Regions from separate parts of the Cellulomonas sp. NPDC058312 genome, predicted to be linked through region 2. Evidence: riboswitches for the same ligand, from Rfam matches in the RefSeq annotation. Region 2 holds a riboswitch; each other region holds the start of a gene.

Region 1 (9,991 bases), on a different contig from region 2:
CTCCGCGGGCCCGCGCGGCGCGCCTGGTGGCCTGGGTGGTGGTGGCGGCCCGCCCCCCCACCCCGGCGTCGGGCGCGTCGGACGGCACCAGCAGGCCGGGCGTGCCCCCGGTGCCGAACGGGTCCGCCGCGGGGTCGACCTGCACCTCGCGGGGGTCGCCGGCGGCGGTGAGCACCCGGCGGACCCAGACGTCGGTGGGCATCCGCTCCGGCCCCGCGAGGTCCACCCGACCCGCCTGTCCGCCCGTGCCCGTCGCCAGGTCCGCGAGCACGTCGACCACGTCGTCCACCGCCACGGGCTGCACCACGTCGGCCCCGACCCGGACCCGCCCGTCGACGGTGCCCTGGTCCGCCACCGCGTCGGCGAACTCGAAGAACTGCGTCGCCCGCAGCACCGTCGTCGGGACGCCCTCGGCCGCCGCCCGCTCCTGGGCGACCTTCGCCGCGAAGTACGGGTTGCCCGGCACCCGGTCGACGCCCACGACCGACAGCAGCACCGACCGCCGCACCCCGGCGCCGGCCGCGGCGTCCGCGATGTGGACCGCCGACGCCGGGAAGAACTCGCCCGCCCGGGTGAAGTCGGGGGTGTTCGTCGCGTCCACGACGACCTCCGCCCCGGCCACCGCCGCGGCGAGCCCGGCACCCGTCCACGTGTCCACTCCGGTGCGGCGCGACGCGGCCACGGCGTCGTGCCCCCGCCCGCGCAGCACGGTCACCAGCCGCGCCCCGACCAGTCCTGCTCCCCCGACCACCACGATCCGCATGTCCGGTCCCTCCGTCGTGCGGGCCCGGCGGGCCCGCTCACCCCCTGGACGACGCAGCGGCCCACGATGTGAGCGGGTGTGACGCGCACCACGACTCCGTGACGCGTCAGGGGCACTGGACGCCCCGCCGGAGCCGCCCTACTGTGGCCGCACCATCCAGAGCGACCGAGAGACCTGGCTCGACGACGTCGCAGCAACCCCCCTCCCCGTGAGGGTGTGGGTGCTTCCGCCAGGTCCGATGGAGCTGACGATGAGCAGTCACGACGTACCCGTGCACCCGCACGACCTCGACCACCCGCGCGCCGCGGTGGTCGACGGCCTCGGTGCCGTCGACCGGCCGACCGTGTCCTTCGAGCTGTTCCCGCCCCGGAACCCCGACGCGGCGCCGCGGCTGTGGTCGACCGTGCAGCAGCTCGCCGCCGTCCGGCCCGACTTCGTCTCGGTCACCTACGGCGCGTCCGGCAGCACGCGGGACACCACCCGCGCCCTCGTCCGCCGCCTGCTGCGGGAGACCTCGCTGACCCCGATCGCCCACCTCACGTGCGTCGCGGCGTCGCGGGAGGACCTGGCCGCGACCGTCGAGGAGTTCCTGGACGAGGGCGTGCGGTCGTTCCTGGCGCTGCGCGGCGACCCGCCCGCCGACGGCTCCTGGGCCCCGCACCCCGACGGCCTGCCCACCGCGGCCGCCCTGGTCCGCCTGCTCCGCGAGGTCGAGGCCCGTCGCTGCGCGAGCAGCCCCGCGCAGGCGGTCCGCGCCGCGACCCGGCACCTGTCCGTCGCCGTCGCGGCGTTCCCCCGGGGCAACCCCGGTGCCGGCAGCACGCGGGAGCAGGACGTCGCGGCGCTGCTGGCCAAGCAGGAGGCCGGCGCGGACTTCGCGATCACCCAGGTGTTCTACGACGCCGCGTCCTACCGCGAGCTGCTGGAGCTCGCCCGCGACGCGGGCGTCACGATCCCGGTGATCCCGGGGATCATCCCGATGACCGACCCCGCCCGGCTGCGCCGCGTGGCCCAGCTCACCGGGGTGCCCGTCCCCGCGGACGTCCTGGACCGGCTCGACGCGTTCGACGGCGACGACCCCGCGGACGTCGCGCGGCGGCACCGCGTGGGCACCCGGCTCGGCGTCGACCTCGCGCACGCCGTGCTCGACGGTGGCGCGCCGGGGATCCACCTCTACACGTTCAACACCCACGGCCCCGCGCTCGACCTCCTCGAGGGCGCCGGCCTGGGAGGCGACGGGCCGCCCGCGCGCGCCGCCGTCGCGACCGACGACCACCTGACCCCTGTCCCCACCACCTGAGGCGAGAGATGACCGAGCAGACCCACCCCTTCCCGTCCGGCACCGTCCTGGGCTACCCGCGCATCGGACCCCGCCGGGAGCTGAAGAAGGCCCTGGAGGCGTTCTGGGCCGGCCGCGCGAGCGCCGAGGAGGTCGAGGCCACCGCCGCGGACCTGCGCCGCCGGACCCGCACCCGGCTCGCGGAGCTCGGGCTCGACACCCGGCTCCCCGCCATCCCGAGCGCGTTCTCCTTCTACGACCAGGTGCTCGACGCGACCGCCGTGCTCGGCGCCGTGCCGGAGCGGTTCGCCGACCTGGCGACCGACGGCGCCCTGGACCTCGCGGGCTACTCCACGGTGGCGCGCGGCCGCGGCGACGACCTGCCGCTCGAGATGACCAAGTGGTTCGACTCGAACTACCACTACCTGGTCCCGGAGATCGGCCCGGCGACGGCCTTCCGGTACGCGAGCGACCGCCCGGTGCGCGAGTTCGCCGAGGGCCTCGCCGACGGCGTGCTGACCCGACCGGTGCTCGTCGGCCCGGTGACGTACCTGGCGCTCGCGAAGCCCACCGAGGACGCCCCCGAGGGCTTCCACCCGCTGGACCGGCTCGCCGACGTGCTGCCCGTGTACGTCGAGCTGCTCCGCGACCTCGCGCGGGCCGGCGCGACCTGGGTGCAGCTGGACGAGCCGGCGCTGGTGTCCGACTCCACGGGTGTGCCCGCCGACCGCCTGCTCGCCGCCGCGGCGGAGGCGTACCGCGTGCTCGCGACCGACCTGCCCGCCGCCGAGCGGCCCGCGGTGCTGGTGGCCGCCCCGTACGGCGACCTGCGCGACGCGCTGCCGGTGCTCGCGGCCACCGACGTCGAGGGCCTGGCGCTCGACCTCGTCCGCGGCTCCGTCCCGGCGGGACCCGTCCCCGGGCTGGCGGGCAAGGTGCTGGTCGGCGGCGTCGTCGACGGCCACAACATCTGGCGCGCGGACCTCGACGCGGCGCTCGGCGGCCTGGAGCGGCTGGAGGGCCTGGGCGCCCGCCAGGTCGCGGTCGGCACGTCCACGTCGCTGTTCCACGTGCCGCACGACGTCGAGGACGAGCCGCAGCTCGACCCGACGCTGCGGTCCTGGCTCGCGTTCGCCGACCAGAAGACCGTCGAGGTCGTCACGCTCGCGACCGGCCTGACCGAGGGCCGCGAGGCCGTGCACGCCGAGCTGCTCGCGGCCGCCGACGCGCGCCGCTCGCGTGCCGAGGCGCCCGGCGTGGTCCGGCCCGAGGTCCGCGACCGGCTCGCCGGCCTGTCCGCCGACGCGTTCCGCCGCGGCGACTTCGAGACCCGTCGCGCCGCGCAGGCCGAGCGGCTCCGGCTGCCGGCGCTGCCGACGACGACGATCGGCTCGTTCCCGCAGACCCCGGAGATCCGGCACGCCCGCGCCGCGTTCACGCGGGGTGACCTGACCACCGAGCAGTACGAGGACGAGATGCGCGCCGAGGTGCGCCGCGTCGTCGAGCTGCAGGAGCAGATCGGCTTGGACGTGCTGGTGCACGGCGAGCCCGAGCGCAACGACATGGTGCAGTACTTCGCCGAGAACCTCGACGGGTTCGCGGTCACCCGCAACGGCTGGGTGCAGTCGTACGGGTCGCGCTGCACCCGGCCGTCGATCCTCTGGGGCGACGTGTCCCGCCCGGCGCCGATCACCGTGCCGTGGACCACCTACACCCAGTCGCTCACCCCGAAGCCGGTCAAGGGCATGCTCACCGGCCCGGTGACCATCCTCGCCTGGTCGTTCGTCCGCGACGACCAGCCGCTGGCCGACACCGCCAACCAGGTCGCCCTGGCACTGCGCGACGAGATCGCCGACCTGGAGGCCGCGGGCACCGCGATCGTGCAGGTCGACGAGCCCGCCCTGCGCGAGCTGCTGCCGCTGCGCGCCGACGACCACGCCGCGTACCTCGACTGGTCGGTGGCGTCGTTCCGGCTCGCGACCGCGGGGGTGCGCCCGGACACGCAGATCCACACGCACCTGTGCTACTCGGAGTTCGGGGAGATCTTCGCGGCGATCGACGGCCTGGACGCCGACGTGACGTCCATCGAGGCCGCCCGGTCGAAGATGGAGATCCTGGCCGACATCGCCAGCGAGGGCTACCCGCGCGGCATCGGCCCCGGCGTCTACGACATCCACTCCCCGCGGGTGCCGTCCGAGGCCGAGGTGACCGAGCTGCTGGCGGCGGCGGTGCGCGTGGTCGACCCCGCCCAGCTGTGGGTGAACCCCGACTGCGGTCTCAAGACCCGGCGCTACGCCGAGGTCACCCCGTCGCTGGAGCACGTGCTGGCGGCGACCCGCACGGTCCGCGCGTCGCTGGCGGTGCCGACCGCCTGACCCGGACCCGCCGACGCGCCGCGGCCCCGGTCCCCCGTCGTGGGGGCCGGGGCCGCAGTGGGTGGTCCGGTCCCTGGGCCGAACGGTCGGCCGTCAGCCGGCCGCGTGCTGCGGGGTCTCGCTGCCGGCCTCGATGGTCGTCGGCGCGGAGCCGGTCGCGACCTCGATGCGGCGCGGCCGGGCCTCCTCCGCGACGGGGATCGTCAGCGTGAGGACGCCGTCCGCGTAGGACGCCGAGATCGCGTCGAGGTCCAGGCCCCGGCCGACGGTCAGCTGCCGCGCGTAGGTCCCGACCGGGCGCTCCTTGGCCAGCCACTGCACGCCGTCCTCGGTGCGCGCGGTCCGCTGCGCCCGGATCGTCAGGGTGCGGTCGTCCACGCTCACGTCGATCGAGCCCGGGTCGGCACCCGGCAGGTCGACGTGCAGGACGTAGTGGTCACCGGCGCGGTACAGGTCCATCGGCATCGAGGCCGACGCGCGCTGCGCACCGAGCACCTGCCCCATCAGGCGGTCCATCTCCTGGAACGGGTCGAATCGCGTAGCCACAGCCCGTCACCTCCCTCACGAGCGTGGTCCCGGGCGGTCCGGGACCGGGTACTCCCCCGGCGCCTGGTCGCACCGGAAGGGGCTACGCGACCTGTTCTAGCACTCGAGGGTGCCGAGTGCCAGATCGAGCAGCCACCTGTTCGCTGAGAGATGAACGCCCTGGTCAGGGTCGGTGCGTGGCGGCCAGGGCCTCGACGATCCGCACGTCCGCGTCCAGCCAGGGCACCGTGAGCCACCGGCCCGCCGGCAGCCAGCGCAGCGCGTCGTGCTCGACCAGGGGCTCCGGCTCCCCCGCCACGAGCTCCGCGCGCCACAGGCGCATCGTGTACGTCGGCGTGAGGCGCCAGCAGCCGTCGTCGGGCCCGACCAGCTCGTCGCCGAGACCGACCTCGACGCCCAGCTCCTCGCGCAGCTCGCGGTGCAGCGCGTCCTGCGGGTCCTCGCCCCGCTCGACCTTCCCGCCCGGGAACTCCCACCGGCCGGCCAGGCTCGCCGGCGACCGGCGGCGCGCGGCCAGCAGCGTCCGGGGCGCGTCGAGGTCGTCGACGATCGCGGCGGCCACGACGAGCACGGGAGTCATGCGCGCAGTCTGCCAGCGGCGCCGGGTCAGGTGGCGAGCACCGGGCCCGTCAGGTGGCGAGCACCAGGCCCGTCAGGTGGCGAGCACCAGGCCCGTCAGGCTGACGCCGGCGGCCACCGCGGTCGCGATGCCGCCGAGGAGGACCGGTCGACCCCCGGTGCGCACGAGCCGGCCGACCCGGATCTGGGTGCCGAGCGCCACCATCGCCGCGCCGAGCGCGAGCGTCGTCACCGGCTTCACCGCCGGGAGGACGGCGTCGGGCACCAGGCCGGCGGACCGCACGAGCACGGCGACCAGGAACCCGACCACGAACAGCGGGACCAGCGGGCCACCACGACGCGCGGGCGCCTGCTCCGGGACGGCCGCGTCCGCCCGGGCGGTACGGCGCCGCCGCACGATGCCGGTGCCGGCGACCAGCGGCGCCAGGAGCACGACGCGCGCGAGCTTCGCGACGACCGCGACCGTCAGCGCCGCCGCCGACACCGTCCCGGCGGCCGCGACGACCTGGGCCACCTCGTGCACCGACATCCCGGCCCACAGCCCGGCCGTCCGGTCGCCGAGGCCGAGCACCCGCGCGGCGACCGGGATCACCAGCAGCGCCAGGGTGCCGTAGAGCGTGACGAGCGCGACGGCCGTGGCGACGTCGTCCTCCTCGGCGTCGGCCACCGGGCTCATCGCGGCCACGGCGGCGGCCCCGCAGATCGAGAACCCGGTCGCGATCAGCAGGGTCAGCGCCCGGCCGACCCGCAGCCGCGGACCGAGCCACAGCGTGACGCCGAACGTCGCCGCCACCGTGACCAGCAGGACCGCGACCTCCCGCAGGCCGAGCCCGAGCAGGTCGCCCAGGGACAGCTGCAGCCCCAGCAGCACCACCCCGGTGCGCAGCACGCGGCGTGCGGTCCACGCCAGGCCCGCGTCGAGCACCGCGGGCACCAGGCCGACCGCGCGGGCCGCCGCACCGAGGACGATCGCGACCAGCAGCCCCGGGACGACCGGCACCGCCGCCGTCAGCGCGACGCACCCGGCGGCCAGCAGCAGCGCCACCAGCACCCCCGGCGCCAGCCCCCGGGCCCCCGGTGCCGCGGTCGCGGCGGGGCGCGTGGTGGCGGCGCGCGGGGAGGCGGGGCGCGGGGCGGCAGGGCTGGGCACGGGTCCACGGTGCCGGTCGGGGGCTCGCGCCGGAACGCCGACCTGCCTGGCAGGCCCTAGCCTGAGGCTATGGAAGACCCGCGGCCCGACGGCCCGACCGCGCACACGGCACCCCCCGCGCGCCGGGTCCCGCTCGGCGCCCTGGAGCTGCTGGAGGCCGTCGACGCCCACGGCTCCCTGTCCGGCGCCGCGCGGTCGCTCGGGCTGGCGCAGCCGTCGGTGAGCACCGGGCTGCGCCGCCTGGAGCGGCAGACCGGCCTGACCCTGGTCGCCCGGTCGGCGTCCGGCACCCGGCTGACCGACGCCGGCGCCGCCGTCCTGCACCGGGGGAGGGACGTGCTGGCCGCGTCGGACGCGCTCGAGCAGGAGGTCCAGGCGCTGCGCACCGCCAGCGGCGCGCGGGTGCGGGTCGCCGCGAGCCTGAGCATCGCCGAGTACCTGGTCCCGGGGTGGCTCGCGGCGCGCCCGGCCGGCGCGGCGGTGGTCGACCTCGAGGTGGCGAACTCCCGGGACGTCGTGGACGCCGTGCTGCACGGGCGCGCGGACCTGGGGTTCGTCGAGGGCCCGGACGTCCCCGACGGCCTGCATGCGCGTGCCGTCGGGGACGACGAGCTGGTGATCGTCGTCGCGCCGGGGCACCCGTGGGCACGCCGGCAGCGACCCGTGACCGCGGCCGAGCTCGCCGCCGCGCCGCTCGCCGTGCGCGAGGCCGGCTCCGGCACCCGGGCCGTCCTGGAGCGGGCGCTGGCCGCCGCCGGGCACCCGGTCACGGGGTCGCCGGCGCAGCTCGGGTCGACGTCGGCAGTGAAGGCCGTGGTGCGCGGCGGGTCCGCGGCGGCCGTGCTGTCCCGCCTGACGGTCGCCGACGAGATCGCCCGCGGCGACCTGCGCCGGGTGCCGGTCGAGGGCGTCGACCTGCGCCGGACCCTGCGGGTCGTGTGGGCGCGGTCGCGGCGCCCGTCTCCGGCCGCCCGCGAGCTCGCCGAGCACGTGCTGCGGTCCACCGCGCCCGGCTGACGCGCCCGCGGACGACGAGGGCCGCGCTCCCGCCGAGGTGGCGGGACGCGGCCCTGCGTCGTGGCGCCGTCCCCCGGGGGGGGAGGGGACGGCGGGTCGGTCAGCGGATGCCGGCGGCCTTCGCCCAGGCGACCGCCTCGGCGCGCGTGGAGACGCCGATCTTGCGGTACACCGAGCGGACCTGGGACTTCACCGTGTTGCGGGTGACGAACAGGCGACGCGCGATGTCCTCGAGGGTGACGTCCTCCCCGAGCTCCGCGAGCACGACCCGCTCACGCGTCGTGAGCGGCTCGCCGAGGATGCTGGTGGTGGACGCGGTCGGTGCGAGCTCCAGGGTGGCCATGCTGTCCTCCGGTGTACGTGTGGCGAGTGACCGGCTGCTGGGGGGTCCGGCGGCCTATGACCGCTTGATCGGCAAGTCTGGGCACCGGCATCGCAGTTCGGATCTCACCCGCCTGAAAGTGGGCCGGGAGGAATGCGTATTACCGCCGGACGTGCTAGGGCCAAAGGCCTGGTCACCACCACCGGGAAGCGATATCCGGCTCCCGGGGCCGAAACCACCCGAACGGACTAACGCGGGGCGGCCCCGTCTCAGTCCGTGATCCGCGCCGCGTACTCCTCCGCCGACAGCAGCTCGCCCGTCGAGGTCACGTCGACGCGGAACAGCCAGCCGGCGCCGTAGGGGTCGCCGTTGACCACGGACGGCTCGTCGACGGCGTCCTGGTTGACCTCGACGACGGTGCCGGTGACGGGCGAGAACAGCTCGGACACCGACTTGGTCGACTCGACCTCGCCGACCACGGCACCGGCGGTGATCTCGCTGCCGACCGTCGGCAGCTCCAGGTAGACGATGTCGCCGAGGGCGTCGGCGGCGTTCTTCGTGATGCCGATGGTGGCCGGCGACGCGCCGTCGATCCACTCGTGCTCGGCGGTGTACTGCAGGGTGCTGGGGATCTCGCTCACGGGTCTCTCCTCGGGGGAAGCGGGGTGGGGTCAGGCGCGCCGGTAGAAGGGCAGGGCGACGACGCGGACGGGCTCGCGCCGGCCGCGCACGTCGACGGCGAGCTCGGTGCCGACGGCGCTGACCTCGGGGGTCACGTACGCCATCGCGATCGGGGTGCCGAGGGTCGGGGACGGCGCGCCCGAGGTGACCCGGCCGACCGTCGCGGCGTCGGGCTCGGTGGACGCGACGACCTCGTAGCCGTGCCGGGCCGCGCGCCGGCCGGAGCCGACCAGGCCGACCAGCACCCGCGACGGGGTGGCGTGGGCGCGGGCGGCCAGCGCCTCCCGGCCGACGAACGGCAGGGGTGCGCCGTCGGCGTCGACCTTGTCCAGCCCCACCACGCGGCCGAGGCCGGCGTCGTGGGGCGCGGTCGTGGTGTCCAGCTCGTTGCCGTACAGCGGCATGCCCGCCTCGAGCCGCAGGCTGTCACGTGCGGACAGCCCGGCGGGCACCAGGCCCAGCGGGGCACCGGCGGCCAGCAGGTCCCGCCACAGGTCGGGCGCGGCATCGGCGGGCACGAACAGCTCGTACCCGTCCTCGCCCGTGTAGCCGGTGCGGGCGACCAGCGCCTCGACGCCGCCGACCGTCGCGGGCAGGCCCGCGTAGTACTTCACGTCCCGGACCGCCTCGACGTGCGCGGGGTCCGTGAGCCCGGTGACGATCTCCACCGCGCGGGGGCCCTGCACCGCGATCAGCGCGGTCTCCAGGGACCGGTCGGTCAGCGAGGCGTCGACGTCGGCCAGCCGCTCGGCGAGCGCGTCCCGGACGACCGCGACGTTCGACGCGTTGGCGACGACGAGGTACTGCTCCTCGCCGAGCCGGTAGACGATCAGGTCGTCGAGCACGCCGCCGTCGGGCTGCACGATCATCGTGTAGCGGGCGCGGCCGACCGCCAGGCCGGAGATGTTCCCGACCAGCGCCAGGTCGAGGCCCGCGCCCGCGCCCGGGCCGTCCACGTGCAGCTCGCCCATGTGGGACAGGTCGAACAGGCCGGCGGCGGTGCGGACCGCCTGGTGCTCGGCCAGGTCGGACGTGTAGCGCAGCGGCATCGTCCAGCCGGCGAACGGCACCATCGTCGCGCCGAGCGCCAGGTGCTCCGCGTGCAGCGGCGACAGCACGGCGTCGGTCGCGGCGTCGGTCGCCGGGGTCTCGGTGGGGGTCTCGGTGGCGGGGGTGTCGGCGGGGGTCTCGGTGGCGGGGGTGGTGGTCAGGTCGCTCACAGCGCGGGCTCCTCGGCGTAGGCCTCGATGGGCGGGCACGCGCAGACGAGGTTCCGGTC
Region 2 (9,991 bases):
CACGACCTGGTCGGCGCGCTCCACGGTGCCGAGCCGGTGCGCGACCAGCACGCCGGTCCGGCCGCCGAGCAGCCGCTCGGACGCGGCGACGACGCGCGCCTCGGTGAGCGGGTCCATCCGCGCCGTGGCCTCGTCGAGCACGACCACCTGGACGTCGCGCACCAGGAGCCGGGCGAACGCCACCAGCTGCTCCTCGCCGGCGGACAGCGACGTCCCGCCCGGGCCGAGCACCGTGTCGAGGCCGTCGGGCAGCCCCGCGACCCAGTCGGTGAGGCGCAGCTCGCGCACGGCGTCCTCGATCGCGCGCCGGGGCACGTCGGCGAACAGGGCGATGTTCTCCGCGAGCGTCCCGGCGACGATCTCAGTGCGCTGCGTCACGACGCCGACGGCCGCGCGCAGCGCCTGCAGGTCGAGGTCGCGCACGTCGACGCCGCCGAGCAGCACCGACCCGGGCTCCGGGTCGACGGCGCGGGACAGCAGCGACGCGAGGGTGGACTTGCCCGAGCCGGTGCGTCCGACGAGCGCGACGGTCTGGCCGGCGGGCACCCGCAGCCGGACGCCCTGCAGCGCGAACGTGCCCTCCTGGTAGGCGAAGTGCAGGTCGCGGACCTCGAGGTCGAGCGGTCCGTCCGGCACGGGCAGCCCGCCGGTCGGCTCGGGCGGCGAGTCGAGCAGCTCGCGGATCCGGATGGCCGCGCCGATGCCCTCCTGGAGGTCGGGCAGGTGCCGGGCGAGCATGTCGAACTGCCCGACGAAGGACGCGGTGACGAGGAACAGCGTGACGAGCCGGGCGATCGACAGGTCGCCCCCGCCCGCCAGCGCGACCCCGGCCACCGCGACCGCGGCGAGCAGGGCGTGCAGCAGCAGGCCCGCGCGTGCCGTCATGCGGGTCTCCACCGCGAGCACCCGGTCGAGCGTGCGGTGCACGACGGCCGACGCCTCGGCGAGCCGCCGGACCGCGAACGCCTGCCCGTGGCTGGTGCGCAGGTCGTCCCGGGCGGCGACGGCCTCCTCGAACGCGGCGGCGTTGTCGGTCCACGCGCGCTCCTCGACGACCTTGCGGCGGGCGATCTCCCCGAGCGACGGGCGCACCACCAGGACGGTGAGCACGCCGAGCACGGGGAACAGCGCCCAGGCGGGCCACCAGGTCAGGCCGGCGACCACCCACATCGGCACGCAGCCGACCACGGTGCGTCCCATCCCCCACAGCTGCCGGCGGACGAGCGAGCCGACCGCGTGCGTGTCGTCGTCCACCCGGTCCAGGACCTCGCCGACGGCCTGCTCGGACAGGGTCGCGAGCGGCTGGTGCAGCGCGGCGCTCAGCAGGTCGCCGCGCAGCCGGCCCTCCGCCCGGTCCACGACGCCGGCCCAGGCGACCTGCCCGGCGGCGTCGACCAGCGCGGCGCCGACCAGGCAGGCGAGCAGGAGCAGCAGGCCCGCCGTGGTTGGGTCCTCGGCCATCGTCCCCGCGACCCAGGTGCCGAGCGCCGACCCGACGGCGCCGACGGTGAGCGCGAGCAGCGCGAGCACGGCGACGGGACCGCGCAGCCGGCGCCAGTCGAGGCGGCGGGCGGGGTCGGCGTGGGGACCGCGCACGGCGGGACCTCCGGCTCCGTCGGGCCCGGCGGTCGTGGGGTCGGTGGCGGTGGCGCTGGTGGCCGTGGTGGTGTCGAGCATGGTTCCTCGACCCTAGGCCGGACGTCCCACATCCCCGAAGCGTTTTGCGCCGCCGGGCCCGGTCAGCCCAGGAACGCCGTGACCACGTCGTGCAGCGCCGCCGCGGTCACCGGTGCGCCCCCGCCCGCACGCGCCCGCCGGGGATGGCGGCGACCAGCTCGCGGGTGTAGTCCTGCCGCGGGTCCAGCAGGATCGCCTCCGCGGGGCCCTGCTCGACGAGCCGGCCGCGGTGCAGCACCCCGACGTCGTCCGCCACCTGCCGGACCACGGCGAGGTCGTGCGAGATGAACAGGTACGTCAGCCCGTGCTCGGCCTGGAGCCGCACCAGGAGCTCGAGGATCTGCGCCTGCACCGACACGTCCAGCGCGGACACCGGCTCGTCCAGGACGACCAGGTCGGGCCGCAGCGCCAGCGCCCGGGCGACGGCGACGCGCTGCCGCTGCCCGCCGGACAGCTCCCGGGGGCTGCGCCGCAGGACGTCGGCGGGCAGGGCCACGTCGGCGACCAGCTCGCGGACCCGGTCGGCGCGCTCGGCACGGCTACCGACGCCGTACGCGCGCAGCGGCTCGGCGATGACCTGCTCGACCGTGAACCGCGGGTCCAGGGACGCGTACGGGCTCTGGTAGACGACCTGGAACCCGCGCCGCAGCCGGCGCAGCGTCTCGCCGCGGGCGGCGGTCACGTCGTCGCCGCGGAACAGCACCCGGCCCGACGTCGGCCGCTCGAGGCGCAGCGCGATCCGGGCGGTCGTGCTCTTGCCCGACCCGGACTCCCCGACGAGCGCGTACGTCCGGCCGCGCTCGACGCGCAGACCGACCCCGTCGACGGCCACGACCGACCGGGCCGCCGCGCCGCGCGGCAGGGCGAACTCCTTGCGGACCGCGTCGAGCTCCAGGACCGGCGCGGCGGGCACGGGGTCCGCCGGTCCGGGATCGGCCGCCGCCACGGGCACCCGGACGTCGGTCGCCACCAGCCGCCCGCTCGCCAGGCTCGGCGCGGCGGCGATCAGCCGACGCGTGTACGGGTGCTGCGGCGCGCGCAGCACCTCGGCCGCGGGCCCCTGCTCGACGACCACGCCCTGCTCGAGCACGACGATCCGGTCGGCCCGGTCCGCCGCCACGCCGAGGTCGTGGGTGATGAGCAGCAGCGCGGTGCCCCGGTCCCGGACGAGCGTCTCGAGGTGGTCGAGGATCCGCCGCTGCACCGTCACGTCCAGCGCGCTGGTGGGCTCGTCGGCCACGACCAGCCGCGGGCCCGCCGCGATCGCGATGGCGATGAGCACGCGCTGCCGCATCCCGCCGGACAGCTGGTGCGGGTACTGGCGCGCGCGGGCGGCCGGGTCGTCGATGCCGGCCTGCTCGAGCAGCGCGACCGCCCGCTCCCGGGCGGCACGGCGCCGCGCGAGCCCGTGGACGACCAGCACCTCGGCGACCTGGTCACCGACGCGCTGCACGGGGTTGAGGGACACCGTCGGGTCCTGCGGCACGAGGCCGACCTCACGTCCCCGGACGGCCTGCCACTCGCGCTCGGTCAGGTCGGAGACGTCCCGGCCCGCGAGGCGGATGGTGCCGCCGGTGACGGCGCCGCCGCGGGACAGCAGGTGCAGCGCCGCGTGCGCGGTCGTGCTCTTGCCGGACCCGGACTCGCCGACCAGGGCGACGACCTCCCCGGGCCGGACGACCAGGTCGACGCCGCGCACCGCGCGGTACGTGCCGCCGTCCGCCCGGTAGCCGACCTCCAGCCCGGTGATCTCGAGCACCGGGGTGCCGGGCGCACCCGCCGCGACGGGCGAGGCCTCCTGCTGCAGCTGGGTCACTGGTCCTCTCCCGTCGTCTCGAGGGCGCGCGCGACGCGGTTGGCGGCCAGCACCACCGCGACGATCACGAGCCCGGGCAGGGTGGTCAGCCACCAGGCGGTGGCGAGGAAGTCGCGGCCGCCGGACACCAGCGAGCCCCACTCGGGCGTGGGCGGCGGGGTGCCGTAGCCGAGGAAGCTCAGCGCGGACACCGCGAGGACGGCGCCGCCGAGCTCGAGGGCGATCAGCGCGAGCACCGGCCCGGCGGAGTTCGGCAGCACGTGCCGGCCGAGCACCGCGTACCAGCGCGAGCCGGACGCCCGGGCGGCCTCCACGTAGACCGACGTGGACGTGCGCAGCACCTCGGCGCGCATCACGCGGGCGAACGTCGCGACCGCGCCGACGCCGACCGCGACCGCGATCTTCGTGGACCCGGTGCCGAGCGCGGTGATGATCGCGAGCGACAGCAGGATGCTCGGCACGGCGAGCAGCACGTCGACCAGGCGGCCGACCACGTCGTCCACCCAGCCGCGCAGGAACCCGGCGAGCAGGCCGAGGGTCGACCCGACGACGAGCCCGACGAGCACGGCCAGCACGGTGGTGCGCAGGGACAGCGACGCGCCGTGCACCACGCGGGTCAGCACGTCGCGGCCGAGGTGGTCGGTGCCGAGCAGGTGCGCGGCCGAGGGCGGCTGCAGGCGGTCGGCGGGGACGCCGGTCAGGGGGTCGCCGGAGGCGAACACGGCCGGCGCGGCGGCCCAGGCGGCGACCAGCAGCAGGACCAGCCCGGCCAGCACCAGGCCGGGTCGGCGCACCAGGTACCGGGCCGCACGTCGCGCCCACGGGCCGGCCGCGCGGGCGCCGCGCACCCGGCCGTGCCGGATGATCGAGCGGGCGTCGTGCCGGTCGGCGATCTCGATGGTGGTCATGCGGGCACCGCCTCTCGGGGGACGCCCCGCGACTCGATGCGCGGGTCGAGCACGGGGTACAGCAGGTCCACGACGAGCGTGGTCACCACGAACACCAGCGCCGACAGCGACACGATCGCGAGCACCACGGGCACGTCCTGGGTGTTGACGGACTGGACCGTCAGCCGGCCGAGCCCCACCCGGGAGAACACCGTCTCGGTGACGACGGCCCCGCCGAGCAGCGCCCCGACCATCACGCCGAGCATCGTGAACGCGGGGATGGCCGCGTTGCGCAGCGCGTGCCCCAGGTGCACCCGGAGCCGGCCGGCGCCCTTGGCCCGGGCGGTCTCGACGTAGGGCTCGCCGAGCGTCCCGCGCAGGCTGCGCGACAGGACCTGCGCGAGCTGCGCGCCCGGCGGGACCGCGAGCGTCACCGCCGGGAGCACGAGGCTCTGCCAGCCGGCGTTGCCGATCGCGGGGAGCAGACCCGCGCGGAACGACACCCACTGCAGGAGCACGAGGCCGACGAAGAACGTGGGCAGCGCGACGCCGAGCGGCGGCAGCGCGGACAGCACCTGGCGCAGCGCCCGGCTGCGGGGCAGCACGCTCGCCACGGCCAGCGCCGTCCCGGCGAGCACCGCGAGCACCAGCGCGGCGCCGGTCAGCTTCAGGGTCTCCGGCAGCGCCTGCGCGACGAGCGAGCCGGCGGGCGCCCCGGACTGGTACGACGGCCCGAAGTCGAGCCGGACCGCGTGCAGCAGCGCGTCGCCGTACTGCACCAGCAGGGGCCGGTCGAGGCCGTAGCGGGCGCGCAGGTCGTCGAGCAGCGCCGGGTCGACGTCCTGCACCTCGCCCCCGGCGCCGGCGGCCAGGGCCGCCGGGTCGCTCGGGAGCAGGTACAGCACGAAGAACGCGAGCGTGAACGCCGCCCAGAGCACCACGAGGCCCTGGGCGGCGCGCCGCAGGAGGTAGCGGCCCATCAGCTCGCGTCGACCCACGCGTCGTAGAAGTCGATCCGGCTGGACCCCTCGAACGCCAGCCCGTGCACGCGGTCGGCCGCGGCGACGGTCGTCGAGAGCTCGTAGACCGGGATCGCGTGCCCCTGCTCGATCAGCAGCCGGGAGGCCTGGGTGACGAGCTCGGCGCGCTCGGCCGGGTCGGTGGCGGCCGCGGAGCGGTCGAGCAGGTCGTCGACCTCCGAGGGGGTCCGCTTGTTCACGTTGCGGGCGTTCGCGGAGAACACCGAGCGCAGCACGTCCGGGTCGGACCGCGTGAGGTTGTAGTAGTCGAAGTCGAAGTCCCCGTCGGCCTTGATCGCCGTGGACTCCGCGATCTCGACGTGCTGCAGCTGCAGGTCGACCCCGATCTGGCGCAGCTGCTGCTGCACGAGCTCCAGCGGCGCCGGGTCCTGCCAGAACGTCACGGTGGTGGACAGCCGCCGGCCGTCCTTCTCGCGGATGCCGTCGTCGCCGAGCTCCCAGCCGGCGTCCTCGAGCACCTCGACGGCACCGTCCGGGTCGTAGGCCAGGTCGTCCGCGAGGGACTCGTACAGCGGCGTGGAGTGGGACAGCACGGCGGTCGCCGCCTGGTCCCGCTCGGTCAGCACCGTGTCGACGATCTGCTGCCGGTCGATGCCCTTCGAGATCGCGACGCGGACCGCCTCGTCGGACGCGAGGGCGCTCGACTCGTTCGGGAACAGCTGGTACGCCACGCCGGGGTTGGCGCGCTGCTGCAGCCAGAACCCGTTGCCGTCGAACTGCGGCTGGTCCACCGCGGCGATCGCGGCCGTCGCGTCGATCTGCCCGGACTGCAGGCTGCCGGCGCGGACGGAGGACTCGGGGATGACCTGGAACGTGACGGTGTCGAGGTAGGCCTCGCCGGTGTGGTCGTCGGCCGCGGAGCCCCAGGCGTAGCCGGGCACCTTGGTCAGCACGACCTCCTGGTCCGGCGTGTACGACTCGACCGCGAACGGGCCGGACCCGATGTAGTCGCCGGCGCAGCGCTCCTCGGGCGTCAGCGCCGCGGACGCGGGCGACAGCAGACCGAGCGAGAAGGTCGACGACGCCTGGAGGAACTGCGCGCTCGGGGCGGCGAAGTCGACGGTGACCGTCAGCGGGTCGACGACCGTCGTGCCCTCGTAGCCGACGAGGTACTGCGAGCCGAGCGACGCGGTGGCGCCCAGCGCGACGATCGCGTCGAAGTTGGTCTTGACCGACGCGGCGTCGACGGGGGTCCCGTCCGCGTAGGTCGCGTCGTCGCGCAGGTGGAACGTGTAGCTCGACGCGTCGTCGTCGATCTCCCAGCTCTCGGCGAGCCACGGGACGATCTCGCCGGACTCCGGGTCCTGCGCGGTGAGCGAGGCGACGGTCTGCCGGGCGACGGCGATCGCGTCGTTGTTGCCGACCTGCTGCGGGTCGATGCACCGGGAGTCGACGGTGATGGCGAACCGCAGGTCGCCGCCGGCGACGGGTTCGGCGGACGCGGCCGCGTCGGTGGCCGCGCCCGTGCCCGTCGACCCGCCGGAGCAGGCCGTCAGCAGCAGCGCGGTGGTCGTCAGCGCCGCGGCGGCCGCAGCGGGGCGGGTGGCGCGTCGCGAGGGGGAGGTGGTCATGCGTGCACTCCTGGTCGTCACCGGCCGTGGCCGGGGTGGGGCGCCGGCCGGGGCGCGCGGGGGCGCGCTCCGGCGTGTCGTCGCCGTGCTTACCCGGTCCGCGGTCGCGGTCGGGTCAGGTCGTTCCCGGAGCACCCCGTCACGTCGAAGGGTTGCTGGCCAGCAAGCCGGGCCTGCGCGCTGGCGCTCGTCACCTGGGGGTGAGGGAACCCTCGGCGGCGGACCTGGTCAAGGAACCGCCGCGGGTTCTCACATCGCGGATCTTCGTGTGGTGGCCGGCGGGGTCACGCCGCGGTGAAGCCCGCCGCGCGCCGCGGGTCGGCCTCGGTCCACAGGTCGGACTTCACCTCGGCGCGCACCAGCGGCACGACCTCCTCGGCGAACCGGCGCAGCACGTCCTCCTGCTCGGCGGGGTCGAGCAGGTGGTTCACGGACACGGACTGGAGCACGTGCCCGTACGACCGGTGGTAGTCGAGGATCTTCTCGGCCACGCGCTCCGGGGAGCCCACCAGTGCGGGACCCCGGTCGACCGCCTCCTCGAGGGTCCGGAAGCTCGGCGCCCGCCCGACGGCGTCCGCCCCGTAGCCGCGCCGCGCGGCCGCGTCGACCTGACCCTGGTACAGCGGCCGGTACTGCCGCACCGCCGCCTCCGTGGTGTCGGCGAGGAACAGCCCGCCGGACCCCGACCCGACGTGGGCGTGCGCCGGGTCGTGCCCGTGCGCCGCGTACTGCTCACGGTAGTGGTCGATCAGCACCTGGTAGTTCTCCCGCGGTTGCAGGGCGTTCGCGGTCACGATCGGGTCGCCCCACCGCGCCGCGAGCTCCACCGCGAACCGCGACGTCGCCGAGCCGTGCCAGATCCGGAACGGCCCCGCGTACGGCCGGGGCAGCGTGGTGGCGTGCTCCAGGCGGTGCCGGTGCCGGCCCTCCCAGGTCACGTCCTCCTCCGAGAGCAGCAGGCGGAGCAGCTCGTAGTTCTCCGCCAGGTACTCGTACTGCTTGTCGATGTCCAGGCCGAGCAGCGGGTACTGCAGCACCTCGTTGCCCTTCCCGATCACGATCTCGAGGCGGCCCCGGGACAGCTGGTCCACGGTCGCCAGGTCCTCCGCGACGCGCACCGGGTCGAGCAGCGCGAGCACGGTGACGCCGGTCGACAGCAGGATCCGGCTGGTGGACGCCGCGATCGCCCCGAGGATCACGGTCGGCGCCGAGGACAGCACGTCGCCGGCGTGCCGCTCCCCCACGGCGAACGAGTCGAACCCGATCTCCTCGGCCAGGACCGCGTGCCGGACCGTCCGCGCCAGGCGGTCCGCCGGGGGCACCGCCGCGCCCGTGACCGGGTGCGGCGGGTTGAACACGATGTCGAGCAGCTGGAACCGCACGCCCCCGCCCCCTCAGGCGGCGACGGCGGCGGCCGCGCGGTCCCGGGCGGCGACGCCCTCGCGGACCAGCGGGATGACGTACCGGCCGAAGTCGACGGCGTCGTCCAGCAGGTCGTAGCCGCGGGCCGAGATGATCCGCACGCCCCGGTCGTAGTACGCCAGCAGCGCCTCGGCGACCTGCTCGGGCGTGCCGACCAGCGCGTTGGAGTTGCCCGCGCCGCCGGTCGCCCGCGCGGTGGCGGTCCACAGCACCGAGTCGAACCGCTCGCCCTGCGCCGCGATCTCCAGCAGCCGCTGCGACCCGGCGTTCTCCGGCGCGGTGACCGGGTGCCGGTTGCTCAGCACGCCCCCGAGCGCCGCCTTGCGCGCCTCGATCGCGTCGAGCACCCGGTGCGCCTTCTCCCAGGCGAGCTCCTCGGTCGGGGCGATGATCGGCCGGAACGCCGCGTGGATCCGCGGCGGGGTGGTGCGACCGGCGGCGGCGGCCTCGGCGTGCACGCGGTCGATCTGCTCCTGGGTGCGGTCCAGCGGCTCGCCCCAGACCGCGAAGATGTCCGCCTCCGCGGCGCCGACCCGGAACGCCGCGTCCGAGGACCCGCCGAACGAGATCGTCGGCACGTGACCGTCGGCGGGCTTGGTGTCGAGGTGGAAGTCGTCGAAGTCGTAGAACCGGCCGTGGTGGTCGAACGCCTCGGTGCTGGTCCACGCCCGCTTGAGGATCTGGATGTACTCCTGGGTCCGGGCGTAACGCTCGTCCTTGGTGAGGGTGTCGCCCTCGCGCTGCTGCTCGTGGTCGTTGCCGCCGGTGATGACGTGCACGGACAGCCGGCCGCCGGACAGCTGGTCCAGGGTGGCGAACGTCTTCGCCGCGTAGGTCGGGTAGGACACGTTCGGCCGGTGCGCGAGCAGCAGCTCGATCGACTCCAGCCGCGCCGCGGTGTACGCGGCGAGCGCGGCGGGCTCGGGGCCGGACGACCCGTAGGCGAACAGGACGCGGGTCCAGCCGTTGTCCTCGTGGGCCCGGACGATCCGCTCCAGGAACGCGGGGTCGAACGGGCGGGTGGTGGCGGCGCGCGTCTCGGACGCGTCGCTGGCGGTCGCGATGCCGAGGAACTCGACGGGCATGGTGGCTCTCCTTCGGGTGCTGGCCCCGTCCCGGTGCCTCGTCCCCCGACCGCCCCGTCCGCGTTGCCTCGCCGAGAAGGGGCCGCGGCGCCGAGACAGGTCGGTCCAACGCCCTGAGTCGGCGCGCGGGTCCTGTCTCGGCGGGGTGGGAGGGCGGCGTGGGAGGGGCGGGGCGGGAGGTCGGGGCGGGAGGGGGCGGGGCGGGGTGGGGCGCGGGTGGTCAGGGCTGGGCGGGGTCGGTGGGGTTGGTGGCGGGCAGGCCCGCGGCCTTCCAGGCCGGGAAGCCCCCGTCGACGTGGGTGACGGTGTAGCCGCGCGCGGCGAGCTGCTCGGCGACGGGTCCGGAACCGGCGGGCGAGCCGCACACGACGACCACCGGGGTGTCGATCGAGATGACCGGGGCGTGCGCGGGGCCGAACAGCGCGTCGAGGTCGGTCCGGTCGGCGAGGGTCGCGCCGGGGATGTCCCCGTGCGCGGCCCGGCCGCCGGCGGA
Region 3 (9,991 bases), on a different contig from region 2:
CGTCGCCCGGTTCGCCGCGCTCGACGTGGTCGCGTCCGTGCAGCCCGAGCACGCGATGGACGACCGCGACGTCGCCGACCACCACTGGGCCGGCCGCACCGACCGCGCGTTCGCCCTCGCCTCGCTCGCCGCCGCGGGGGTCCGGCTCGCGATGGGCTCGGACGCGCCGGTCGCGCCGCTCGACCCCTGGCAGGCCGTGGCGGCGGCGGTGGACCGCGCCCGCGACGGCCGCGAGCCGTGGCACCCCGAGCAGCGGCTCGACCTGCTGACCGCGCTGCGGTCCTCCACGGACGGGCAGCCGCTGACCCTGGCGGTCGGCGCCCCCGCGGACCTCGTGCTGCTCGACGCGGACCCGCTGCACGCGCCGGTGCTCCGGGACATGCCCGTCGCGGGCACGCTGCTCGCGGGCCGCTGGACCCACCGGACCTTCTGACCCCCGCGCGGGCCGCCCCGGCGCGGTGTCAGGCGAGCGCGAGGACCTCGGCCGTCGTCACCACGCGCGCGAACCCGCCGCCGTGCAGGTTCGTGGCCGTCGCGCGGGCCAGGTCCTCGGCCCGCAGGACCGTGCCGTCGGGGCCAGCGAGGTCGAACGTGTGGGTCGCGTCCAGCGGCAGCACCACGTCGTACCCGAGGTTGCCCGCCATCCGCGCCGTGGTCTCCACGCACATGTTGGTCTGGATCCCGCACAGGACGAGCTGCCGGATCCCGGCGGCCGTCAGCCACGCGTGCAGGTCGGGCGTGCCGTAGAACGCCGAGTTCACCTGCTTGTCGACCAGCAGCGCCGGCCGGGCGTCTGCGACCACCGGCTTCAACGCGTGCCCCGGCGCGTCCGCGAGCAGCGGGGCCGAGGACACCGACGTGTGCTGCACGACGACCACCGGGCGGCCCGAGGCCTGCCACGCGTCCAGCAGCAGGCCGATGTGCTGCTCGGCGTCGGGGTTGTCCCGCCGACCCCAGAACGAGGCGTCGTCGAAGCCCTGCTGCACGTCGATCACGACGAGGGCGGTGTCCGGGGTGAGGTCCATGCGGCCATCGTCCCGGGGCGCCGGCCCGTCGACCAGGGGCGCGACCGCCGTCCGCCGTCGAGATCCCGTCGACCTCCGCGCGCGCGTGACCCGTCCGGGGGACCCGCACCCGGCTGCGTCGACCGTTCGGGTGGTGCCCGGCGGTCGTCCGGGGTGGTACCACCCAACGGTCCCTGGTGCCGCCGGGTACCGGGTCGTAACGTCGTCGACCATATGAGTCCTGACCTGCGCGTTCTCGCCCCGCACGGCTTCGCCGCCCGCACCGCGCTCGGGTTCCACCCCCGTGACGGCCGCCCCGTCGCCTGCTGGGTGGTGCACCCGACGTCCGGCGACGCCGGCGCCCTCGCGCGGCTGGACCGGTTCACGTCCGCCCTCGGGCTGGGTCCGCACACGGGAGACCGGCTGACCGAGGTGGACGACTACCGCGCCTCGCTGACCGCCGCCGGCGGCTGGGCGACGCTCTGGGTCGGCGACGAGACCGAGCTGGTCGCCGAGCACGACGACGACTGGCTCGACGCGCTGCTCGACCGCGGGTGGGCGATGGTCGTCGTGGGCTACGCCACCGAGCTGGCGGGCGCCGACAACGCCGGGGTGATGGCGTACCTGACCAGCGGGCGCGATGCGTCCGTCGGGGTCGTCCGCGCGGCCTGAGCCCGGCGCCCGGGACCCGGCACCGAGCAGGCCCCGGCGGTCGGTAGGCTGGGCCCGCACCTGACCACACCCCCCGCCGCGAACCAGGGAGCCCACCCGTGGGACGAGTCGTCGTCGATGTGATGCCCAAGCCCGAGATCCTCGACCCGCAGGGCAAGGCCGTCGCCGGCGCCCTGCCGCGGCTCGGGTTCGGCCAGTTCACCTCCGTCCGGCAGGGCAAGCGGTTCGAGCTGGAGGTCGACGGCCCCGTCACCCCCGAGGTGCTCGCCGCCGCGGCCGAGGCCGCCACCCAGGTGCTGTCCAACCCGGTGATCGAGGACGTCGTCCGGGTCGCGGACTCCGAGGCCGACGCGGCCGCCACGATCGCCTCCGGGGGTCTGGCCTGATGACCCGGATCGGCGTCGTCACCTTCCCGGGCACCCTGGACGACCGCGACGCCGCCCGCGCCGTGCGGCTCGCCGGTGCCGAGCCCGTCGCCCTCTGGCACGCCGACGCCGACCTGCGCGGCGTCGACGCGGTGGTGCTGCCCGGTGGGTTCTCCTACGGCGACTACCTGCGGGCCGGGGCGATCAGCCGGTTCGCGCCCGTCATGGGCGAGGTCGTCGAGGCCGCAGGCAAGGGCATGCCCGTGCTGGGCATCTGCAACGGGTTCCAGGTCCTCACCGAGGCGCACCTGCTGCCCGGCTCGATGATCAAGAACGACCACCTGCACTTCGTCTGCCGGGAGCAGGTGCTCACGGTCGAGCAGACCGGCACCGCCTGGACCGGCGAGTACCAGCAGGGGGAGCGCATCACGATCCCGCTGAAGAACCAGGACGGCCAGTACGTCGCCGACGAGTCGACGCTGGACGAGCTGGAGGGCGAGGGGCGCGTGGTGTTCCGCTACACCGACGGCAACCCCAACGGGTCCCGCCGGGACATCGCGGGCATCAGCAACGCCCGCGGCAACGTCGTCGGCCTGATGCCGCACCCCGAGCACGCGGTCGAGGCGGGCTTCGGTCCGGACGGCGCCCGCGGCCCGCGCTCGGGCACGGACGGGCTGCGGTTCTTCACCTCGGTGATGCGCGCGCTCGTCTCCTGACACGGGGGACCGGGATGTGGACAGGCCGTGGTCGGGGGCACCGGGCGCGGGGTACCGTTCCCGCGTGTTCCTGACCCGGGTGTGTTGTCGCTGAGCTGACGACCCCGCGCGCCCGCGGCCGCCACGGCCCTCGCTGCGCACCCCGCCTCACCCGTCGAGGACACCCCGTCATGTCTCAGGCTCAGCCCGTGCTGGACCGCGCGCTCGCGGTCGCCACCCGTCACCTGCCCGCCCCGGCCCGCCGCCACCGCGCCGCCCTGCGGCCGCTGCCGCCGGCCCTGCCCGACGAGACCCCGACGCTGCCGGCGCCGGCACCCACGCCGGTCGCCGCCACGCCCGTCCCGCCCGCCGGGCCGGAGCCCACGATCCACGTCCTGGCCCCGGACTACGGCGTGCGGACCGTCGAGTCCCGGCCGGGCTCCGATTCCGCGATCGCCCTGGCCGGCGTGCACGCCGACGTCGTCCGGCTCGAGTTCTCCGTCGCGGTGCCGTCCGTCGGGGCGCTGTCCCGGGTGGCCGCGCTGGTCGACGACGCCGTCGCCGCGTCCGGCCGCGACCGCGCGGACGTGCGGGTGCTGCTCGACCTCGAGGTCGTCGTGGCCGCCGACGAGCTCACGGCCCGCCGGAAGCGGTCGCAGCTGGAGTACCTGGACGCGCTCGCCGGGCTGGGCTGGTCGCCCGCCGCGACCCGGGTGGTGACGACCGGCGACCGCCTGGTCGCCGAGGTCCGCGAGCTGGCCCGGCGCGCGGGTGTCGACGGGGTGGTCCTGCACCCGCTGTCCGGCGGCCCGGCCGCGGCCGCGGACCTCCGTTCCCTGGTGGCCTGACCCGGGCGGCAACCCCAGGGCCGCCCCGGCTGGGTGGAGTGATCCTGCTCGGCACGCCGAGCGTGTCGGTCAGGACCACTCCACCGGAGGCCGGCTCGGGGGGCCCGGTCAGGTCAGGTGGTCGAGGGCCCGGGCGAGGTCGTCGCGGAGGTCGGCGGGGTCCTCGAGACCGACGGACAGGCGGACCGTGGACTCCGCGATGCCCACCGCCGCGCGGCCCGCCGGGCCGAGCTTGCGGTGCGTGGTGGTCGCGGGGTGCGTGACCATCGACTTCGCGTCGCCGAGGTTGTTCGAGATGTCGATGACCCGCAGCGCGTCGAGGACGCCGAACGTCGTCTTCTTCGCCACGTCCGGCGTCGCGCCCTCGGGAACCCGCAGGTCGAACGTGACGACCGTGCCGCCGCCGTCCTGCTGGGCGAGCGCCAGGGCGTGCTGCGGGTGCGACGGCAGGTACGGGTAGCGGACCTGCGCGACCGCCGGGTGCTGCTCGAGCCAGCCGGCCAGCGTCAGCGCGGAGGCGGTCTGGTGCCGGACGCGCAGGGACAGCGTCTCCAGGCCCTTGAGCAGCACCCACGCGTTGAAGGCGCTCATCGACGGGCCGGTGTTGCGGATCAGGGTCTGCACCGGGCCGTGCACGAACGCGTCGGTGCCGAGGATCGCCCCGCCGAGCACCCGCCCCTGGCCGTCGATGTGCTTGGTCGCGGAGTACACGACGACGTCCGCGCCGAACCGCAGCGGCTTCGACAGCACCGGGGTGGCGAACACGTTGTCGACGACGACCACCGCGCCCGCCGCGTGCGCGAGCCGGCTGACCGTGGCGATGTCGACGAGGTCCTGCATCGGGTTCGACGGGGTCTCGAAGAACACGACGTCCGCGGGCGTCGACAGCGCCGCCTCCCACTGCTCCGGGACGTGGCCGTCGACGTAGTCGGTGCGCACGCCCCAGCCCGCGAGGATCTCGTCGAAGATGACGACCGAGGACCCGAACAGGGCGCGCGCCGCGACGACGCGCGACCCGGACCGGACGAGCGCGGCCAGCGCCGTGAACACCGCCGACATGCCGGACGCGGTCGCGTAGCAGGCCTCGGATCCCTCGAGCAGCCGCAGCCGCTCCTCGAACGTCGACACCGTCGGGTTGCCGTACCGGGAGTAGAGGAACCGGTCGGCCTCGCCGGCGAACGCGGCCTCGGCGTCGGCGGCGCGGTCGTAGACGTAGCCCTGGGTGAGGAACAGGGCCTCGGAGGTCTCCTGGAACGCCGTGCGGACCTGCCCGCCGCGCACGGCGAGGGTGTCGGGGCGCAGGGTGTCGCGGGGGAGCCGCGGGTCCTGCCAGTCGCCGGGGCCGGGAGCGGGGGCGGGGCCGGGGGTGGGCGCGGTCACGCGGACCGCCACGGCAGGCCGGCGGCGCGCCAGCCCCAGTGGCCCCGCTGCCCGTCGGGGCCGACGTCGCCCTCGAACCCGCTGAGCACGTTGTACGCCGGACCGAGGCCCGCCGCGGTGGCGGTGGTCGCGGCGGCGACGGACCGCACGCCGGACCGGCACAAGAACACCACCGGGCGCGGCTCGTCGGCGGTGATCCCGGCGGCGGCGAGCTCGTCGAGGAACGTCGGGTTGGGGCGGCCGAACGCGTCGGTCCACTGGACGAACGCGGTCCGGTCCTGCGCGTCGAGGTCCGCGGTGTCCGGGACGCCGATGCCCTGCCACTCGCCCTCGGTGCGGACGTCGACCAGGACGGCGCGCTCGTCGGACGCGAGCAGGTCCCAGGCCTCCTGCGGGGTGAGGTCGCCGGCGTAGCCGGGCCCGTCCCCGTGTCCGTGCTGCGCGCTCACAGCGGGCGCACCGTGCTGGTCGCGGCGGCGGGCAGCACCACGGCCTGCGCGACGATGACGCGCTCGCCGTCGTGGGTCGCGGCGGGGCCGCCGTGCAGCTCGTAGCCCTCGGCGAGGGCCGCGCTCACCCGCTCGCAGAACGAGCGGTCGTCGGGTCCCGTCAGCAGCCGGTAGCGCAGGCGGTCGTCGGTGTCGGTCATGCGTCTCCTCCATCGGACCTGGCGGAAGCACCCTCGGCCGGCCCCGTGCACGGGGCACAGGACCGCGGGTTGCTGCGGCGTCGACGAGCCAGATCTCTCGGCCGCTCTGGATGGTGCGGCGATGCTACGCCATGCCGCCGCGGGGGTGCTTCACCCGGGTCGGAGGGTGGACACGTGTTGACATGCCGGGGCGGGCGCTCCCTATCCTCGGGGCAGGTCATGAGTGCCAGCACTGAGCCCCGGCTTGCTGGCCGGCAACCCTCCCTCCGCGGCGGGGTGCCCCGGGTGACGACCTGGCCGTCCACCGTTCGGTGGCCGGCAAGCGCGGGGTGACCCGGCCGTACCCGGGCCCCCACCGATTCCTCTCGGGGGTAGTCCCATGTCCGTCGCCACCACCGCCACCTGTGCCACGACCGAGGCGCCCGACCGCGCCCTCCTGCCCGTCGTCGGCGCCGACACCCGCGTGCCGCTCGTCGACGGCCGGTCCGTCGCGTACGCGAACCTCGACTACGCGGCGTCCGCGCCCGCGCTCGAGGCCGTCGCGGCGCGGGTCGTCGAGGTGCTGCCGCTGTACGCGTCGGTGCACCGCGGCGCCGGGTACCTGTCGCAGGTGTCCACCGCGCTGTACGAGTCGTCCCGGGCGACCGTCGCCCGGTTCGTCGGCGCGCGCCCCGACGACGTCGCCGTCATCACCCGCAACACCACCGACGCGCTGAACCTGCTGGCCGGCTGCGTGCCGGACGGCGGCCGGGTGCTGGTGCTGGACGTCGAGCACCACGCGAACCTGCTGCCCTGGGTCAGCGCGTTCCGGGACACGGGTCGCACGGCGACCATCCTGCCCGCGGCGCCGACCGTGGCCGCGACGCTGGTCGCGCTGCGCGACGAGCTCGCGCGCCGCCCGTACGCCCTGGTCACGCTCACGGGCGCGTCCAACGTGACCGGGGAGGCGCTGCCGCTGACGTCGGTCGTGGCGCTCGCGCAGGAGGCGGGGGCGCGCGTGGCCGTCGACGGCGCGCAGCTGCTCCCGCACCGGGCGTTCTCGCTCGCGGAGTCGGGCGTGGACTACGTCGCGTTCTCCGGGCACAAGACGTACGCGCCGTTCGGGGCGGGCGCGCTCGTGGGTCGCCGCGACTGGCTGGACGCGGGGACGCCGTACCTGGCCGGCGGCGGCGCGGTGCGCGACGTGCGCACCGACCGGACGCTGTGGCAGCCGGCGCCGGCGCGGCACGAGGGCGGCTCGCCGAACGTGCTCGGCGCCGTCGCGCTGGCCCAGGCCTGCGACACCCTGCAGGCCCTGCCGGCCGGTGCGCTCGCGGCCCACGAGGAGGCGCTGCGCGACCGGCTCGTCACCGGGCTCGCCACGGTGCCCGGCGCCCGGGTGCTGCGCCTGTGGTCGGACTCGACCGACCCGGTGGGCGTCGTGTCGTTCACGGTCGGCGACCACGACTCCGGGCTCGTCGCCGCCTACCTGTCCGCCGAGCACGGCATCGGGGTGCGCGACGGCCGGTTCTGCGCGCACCCGCTGCTGGCCCGGGTCGGCGTGGACGGCGGGGCGCTGCGCGCCTCGGTGGGCGTCGGCAGCACGGCGGAGACGGTCGACCGGCTGGTCGCGGGGCTGCTCGCGTTCGTGGCCGACGGGCCGCGCGCCCGGTACGAGGTCGTCGACGGCTGCTGGACCGTCGCCGGCGACACCCGGCCGCGCCCGGCGGTCTCCGGGATCGACGCGATCGCCGCCACCGCCGCCGCGGCGTGCGGTCCCGCCGTCGAGGACTGACGTGCTGCCCCGGACCGGTCCGAGCAGGGGACGGTCCGGTCCGGGGCCCGCAGGCGGTCAGTCGGCGGGGACGGTGCGCGGCCCGGCCCAGGCGCGCAGGCGCGCGACGGGCTCGGCCATCACGCGGGACAGCGGGCGGGTGCCGCGCGCCTCGGCGAGCACGTCCGCCGCACCCGGCGGGCGTCCGCCCTCGTGCGCGGTGTAGGTCGCGGCGACGACGGCCTGCTCGATCTCCGCACCCGAGAACCCGTCGGTGGCCAGCACCAGGTCGGGCAGCAGGGCGGGGTCGAGCGGCACCCCGCGGCGGGCGGCGTGGATCCCCAGGATCTCGGCGCGCACGTCCGGGCCGGGGAGGTCGACGAAGAAGATCTCGTCGAACCGGCCCTTGCGGATCAGCTCCGGCGGCAGGGCGGTGATGTCGTTCGCGGTCGCGACGACGAACACCGTCGCGTGCGGCTCGGCGAGCCAGGTCAGCAGCGTCCCGAGCTGCCGGCGGCCCGGACCGGCGTCGTCGCCGCCGGCGGGCACGGCCTTCTCGATCTCGTCGATCCACAGCACGCACGGGGCCATCGCCTCGGCGGTCGCCAGCGCCTCCCGCAGCCGCCGCTCGGACTCGCCGACGTACTTGTCGTGCGTCGCCGCGAGATCGAGCCGCAGCAGCGGCACACCGAACAGGTGGGCGGAGGCCTTGGCGACGACGCTCTTGCCGCAGCCCTGCACGCCGAGCATCAGGACGCCGCGCGGGGGGTCGAGGTGCGGCGCGCTGCCGTCGAACGCCGGCGCCCGACGGGCCAGCCACTGCCGGAGCCGGGCCATGCCCGCGACCTGGTCCGGGGGGACGGTGTCGAGCTCGTAGGCGAGCACCCCGTCGCGGGCGAGCAGCGCGTGCTTCGCGCGCGTCACCGCGGGCACGTCGGCCGGCAGCAGGGCGCCGTCGTCGAAGACCGCGCCCCGCGCCAGCCGCTCCGCGTCGCCGTGCGACACCCCGGCGAGGTTCGCCACCAGCAGCTCGACCGCGCGGGCGTCGACGCGTGCCGGCTGCCCGGTGGTGCGCGCCCAGTCGGCGACGACGTGGTCGACGATCGAGCGCCGCTCCGTCGCGTCGGGGAACGCCACCGGGAACCGCGCGGCCAGGTGCTCGAGGTCGTCCGGGAGCGGCACCTCGCGGCCGACCAGCACCAGCGTCCGGCGCACGGGCGCGAGGCACAGGTCCTTGAGGAGGCGGACGGTCACGGGGTCGCCGAGGAACGGGTGCAGGTCGAGCAGGACGTAGACGCCCGGCAGGCCGCCCTCGAGCAGCCCGCGCAGCATCTCGGTGGGGTCCGCGGCGAACCGCTGGGCGGTGCCGAGGTCGACGTCGCGGCGGCGCATCCCCTCGGTGACCTTCCACGTGAACACCGGCACGCCCGCGGCGGTCATCGCGTGGACCGGGCGGGCCGCGAGCACGAGGTCCACCGCGCGGGCCTCGTCGGTGGTCTCGACGACGACGAGCGGCACCCCGCCGCGCAGCAGGGTGGCGAGGTCGTGCCCCGATCCGGTCGCCGTCACGGCGGCAACCTACCGCCCGGGGCGGGGTGCGCGGGGCGGTGCTCGTGCACGTCAGCCGGACGGCGCAGCACCGGCGGTCAGCGCACCGTCACGCCCAGGTGGTCGGCGAACGCGCCGGCGAGCTCCAGCAGCTGCTGCTCGCTGATGGTCGCGCCCTGGAGCCCGGCGGTGCCGTCGACCGCCGCCAGGTCGGCCCCGCGCAGGTCGACCTGCCGCAGCTGCGCGCGCGTCACGTCGAGCCGGCCGACCCGGCAGTCCTCGAACGTCACCCGCAGCGCCCTGACCCCGGCGAGGTCCAGGTCCCCGAGCGTGCACCGGACGAACCGGAGGTCCTGGACCCGGGAGTCGCGCAGGTTGAGGTAGTCGATCTTCCCGCCCTCGACGGTCACCCGGTCCCACGTGCTGCCGTACGCCTCGACCGCGCCGAACCGGCAGTCCCGCAGGGTCACGTCGCGCCACGAGCCGGTACGCGCCCGGAAGCTCCCCGCGCGGCAGTCCGCGACCACCGTCTCGACGACGTGCGCGTGGTCGAGCAGGGCGCCCTCCAGGTCGCACCCGCGCAGCACGCACTCGACGAACCGGGCGCTCTCCGCATCCGCCCCGGCCAGGTCCAGGCCCGCCAGGAGCGCGCGGTCGTAGTCCCCCTCGGGCTCGAGCGGTCCGGCGAACGGGGCGAGGGCGTCCTCGGGGGGAGTGGTCACCGGCACAGCCTGCCACCGGGCACCGACGCGTCCGGTCGCCGGGTGGTGCGGGTGCACGGTCGCCGCCGGGATCCGCCCTGGGGACGACGGCCGTCCGGCCGGTTCGTCGACCTACGGTGGCGGTGGACGGCCGGTGCGGCAGCGAGGAGGGCGAGGGTGGACCTGTGGTCGGGCGAGTGGGTCGCGGCGTTCTTCCTGTCGCCCGCGGTGACGGGCGTGGCCGCGGTGGTGGCCGCGACGATCGGGCTGCGGGTGGCGCGGGTGCGGGCCCGGGTCGACCGGGACCTGGCGGCCGAGCAGCACCGCCGGGACGCGCGTGCCGCGGAGCTCGTGCGGGCGGCCGCGGTCGAGGACC

Evidence for each region. A riboswitch is a leader RNA that binds a small molecule or an ion and turns the genes downstream of it on or off. The one in region 2 is predicted to bind S-adenosylmethionine.
Region 1: linked by a shared signal. The riboswitch ahead of ACFVXN_RS15850 (methylenetetrahydrofolate reductase) and the one ahead of ACFVXN_RS05640 (ABC transporter substrate-binding protein) in region 2 are both predicted to bind S-adenosylmethionine.
Region 3: linked by a shared signal. The riboswitch ahead of ACFVXN_RS11125 (DUF1737 domain-containing protein) and the one ahead of ACFVXN_RS05640 (ABC transporter substrate-binding protein) in region 2 are both predicted to bind S-adenosylmethionine.

The regions. Positions count from the first base shown of each region.
Region 1 is NZ_JBHVZE010000005.1:159,792-169,782, forward strand. Features, by position in the region: partial or broken gene ACFVXN_RS15845 (SDR family oxidoreductase) at 1-763, opposite strand, end outside; SAM riboswitch class I at 913-1,008, shown strand; gene ACFVXN_RS15850 (methylenetetrahydrofolate reductase) at 1,014-2,063, shown strand; gene metE (5-methyltetrahydropteroyltriglutamate--homocysteine S-methyltransferase) at 2,072-4,417, shown strand; gene ACFVXN_RS15860 (Hsp20/alpha crystallin family protein) at 4,511-4,963, opposite strand; gene ACFVXN_RS15865 ((deoxy)nucleoside triphosphate pyrophosphohydrolase) at 5,127-5,543, opposite strand; gene ACFVXN_RS15870 (YeiH family protein) at 5,616-6,692, opposite strand; gene ACFVXN_RS15875 (LysR family transcriptional regulator) at 6,762-7,709, shown strand; gene ACFVXN_RS15880 (LuxR C-terminal-related transcriptional regulator) at 7,810-8,052, opposite strand; gene gcvH (glycine cleavage system protein GcvH) at 8,301-8,672, opposite strand; gene gcvT (glycine cleavage system aminomethyltransferase GcvT) at 8,703-9,830, opposite strand; gene gcvP (aminomethyl-transferring glycine dehydrogenase) at 9,929-9,991, opposite strand, start outside.
Region 2 is NZ_JBHVZE010000002.1:283,369-293,359, reverse strand. Features, by position in the region: gene ACFVXN_RS05660 (ATP-binding cassette domain-containing protein) at 1-1,677, opposite strand, end outside; gene ACFVXN_RS05655 (dipeptide ABC transporter ATP-binding protein) at 1,784-3,493, opposite strand; gene ACFVXN_RS05650 (ABC transporter permease) at 3,490-4,401, opposite strand; gene ACFVXN_RS05645 (ABC transporter permease) at 4,398-5,378, opposite strand; gene ACFVXN_RS05640 (ABC transporter substrate-binding protein) at 5,360-6,991, opposite strand; SAM riboswitch class IV at 7,072-7,186, opposite strand; gene ACFVXN_RS05635 (LLM class flavin-dependent oxidoreductase) at 7,276-8,373, opposite strand; gene ACFVXN_RS05630 (LLM class flavin-dependent oxidoreductase) at 8,386-9,498, opposite strand; gene ACFVXN_RS05625 (rhodanese-like domain-containing protein) at 9,719-9,991, opposite strand, start outside.
Region 3 is NZ_JBHVZE010000003.1:463,123-473,113, reverse strand. Features, by position in the region: gene ACFVXN_RS11165 (amidohydrolase) at 1-433, shown strand, start outside; gene ACFVXN_RS11160 (cysteine hydrolase family protein) at 462-1,025, opposite strand; gene ACFVXN_RS11155 (hypothetical protein) at 1,239-1,676, shown strand; gene purS (phosphoribosylformylglycinamidine synthase subunit PurS) at 1,775-2,062, shown strand; gene purQ (phosphoribosylformylglycinamidine synthase subunit PurQ) at 2,062-2,757, shown strand; gene ACFVXN_RS11140 (hypothetical protein) at 2,928-3,584, shown strand; gene ACFVXN_RS11135 (O-succinylhomoserine sulfhydrylase) at 3,693-4,964, opposite strand; gene ACFVXN_RS11130 (rhodanese-like domain-containing protein) at 4,961-5,413, opposite strand; partial or broken gene ACFVXN_RS11125 (DUF1737 domain-containing protein) at 5,428-5,613, opposite strand; SAM riboswitch class I at 5,620-5,730, opposite strand; SAM riboswitch class IV at 5,829-5,944, shown strand; gene ACFVXN_RS11120 (aminotransferase class V-fold PLP-dependent enzyme) at 5,993-7,387, shown strand; gene ACFVXN_RS11115 (AAA family ATPase) at 7,445-8,935, opposite strand; gene ACFVXN_RS11110 (pentapeptide repeat-containing protein) at 9,013-9,636, opposite strand; gene ACFVXN_RS11105 (hypothetical protein) at 9,793-9,991, shown strand, end outside.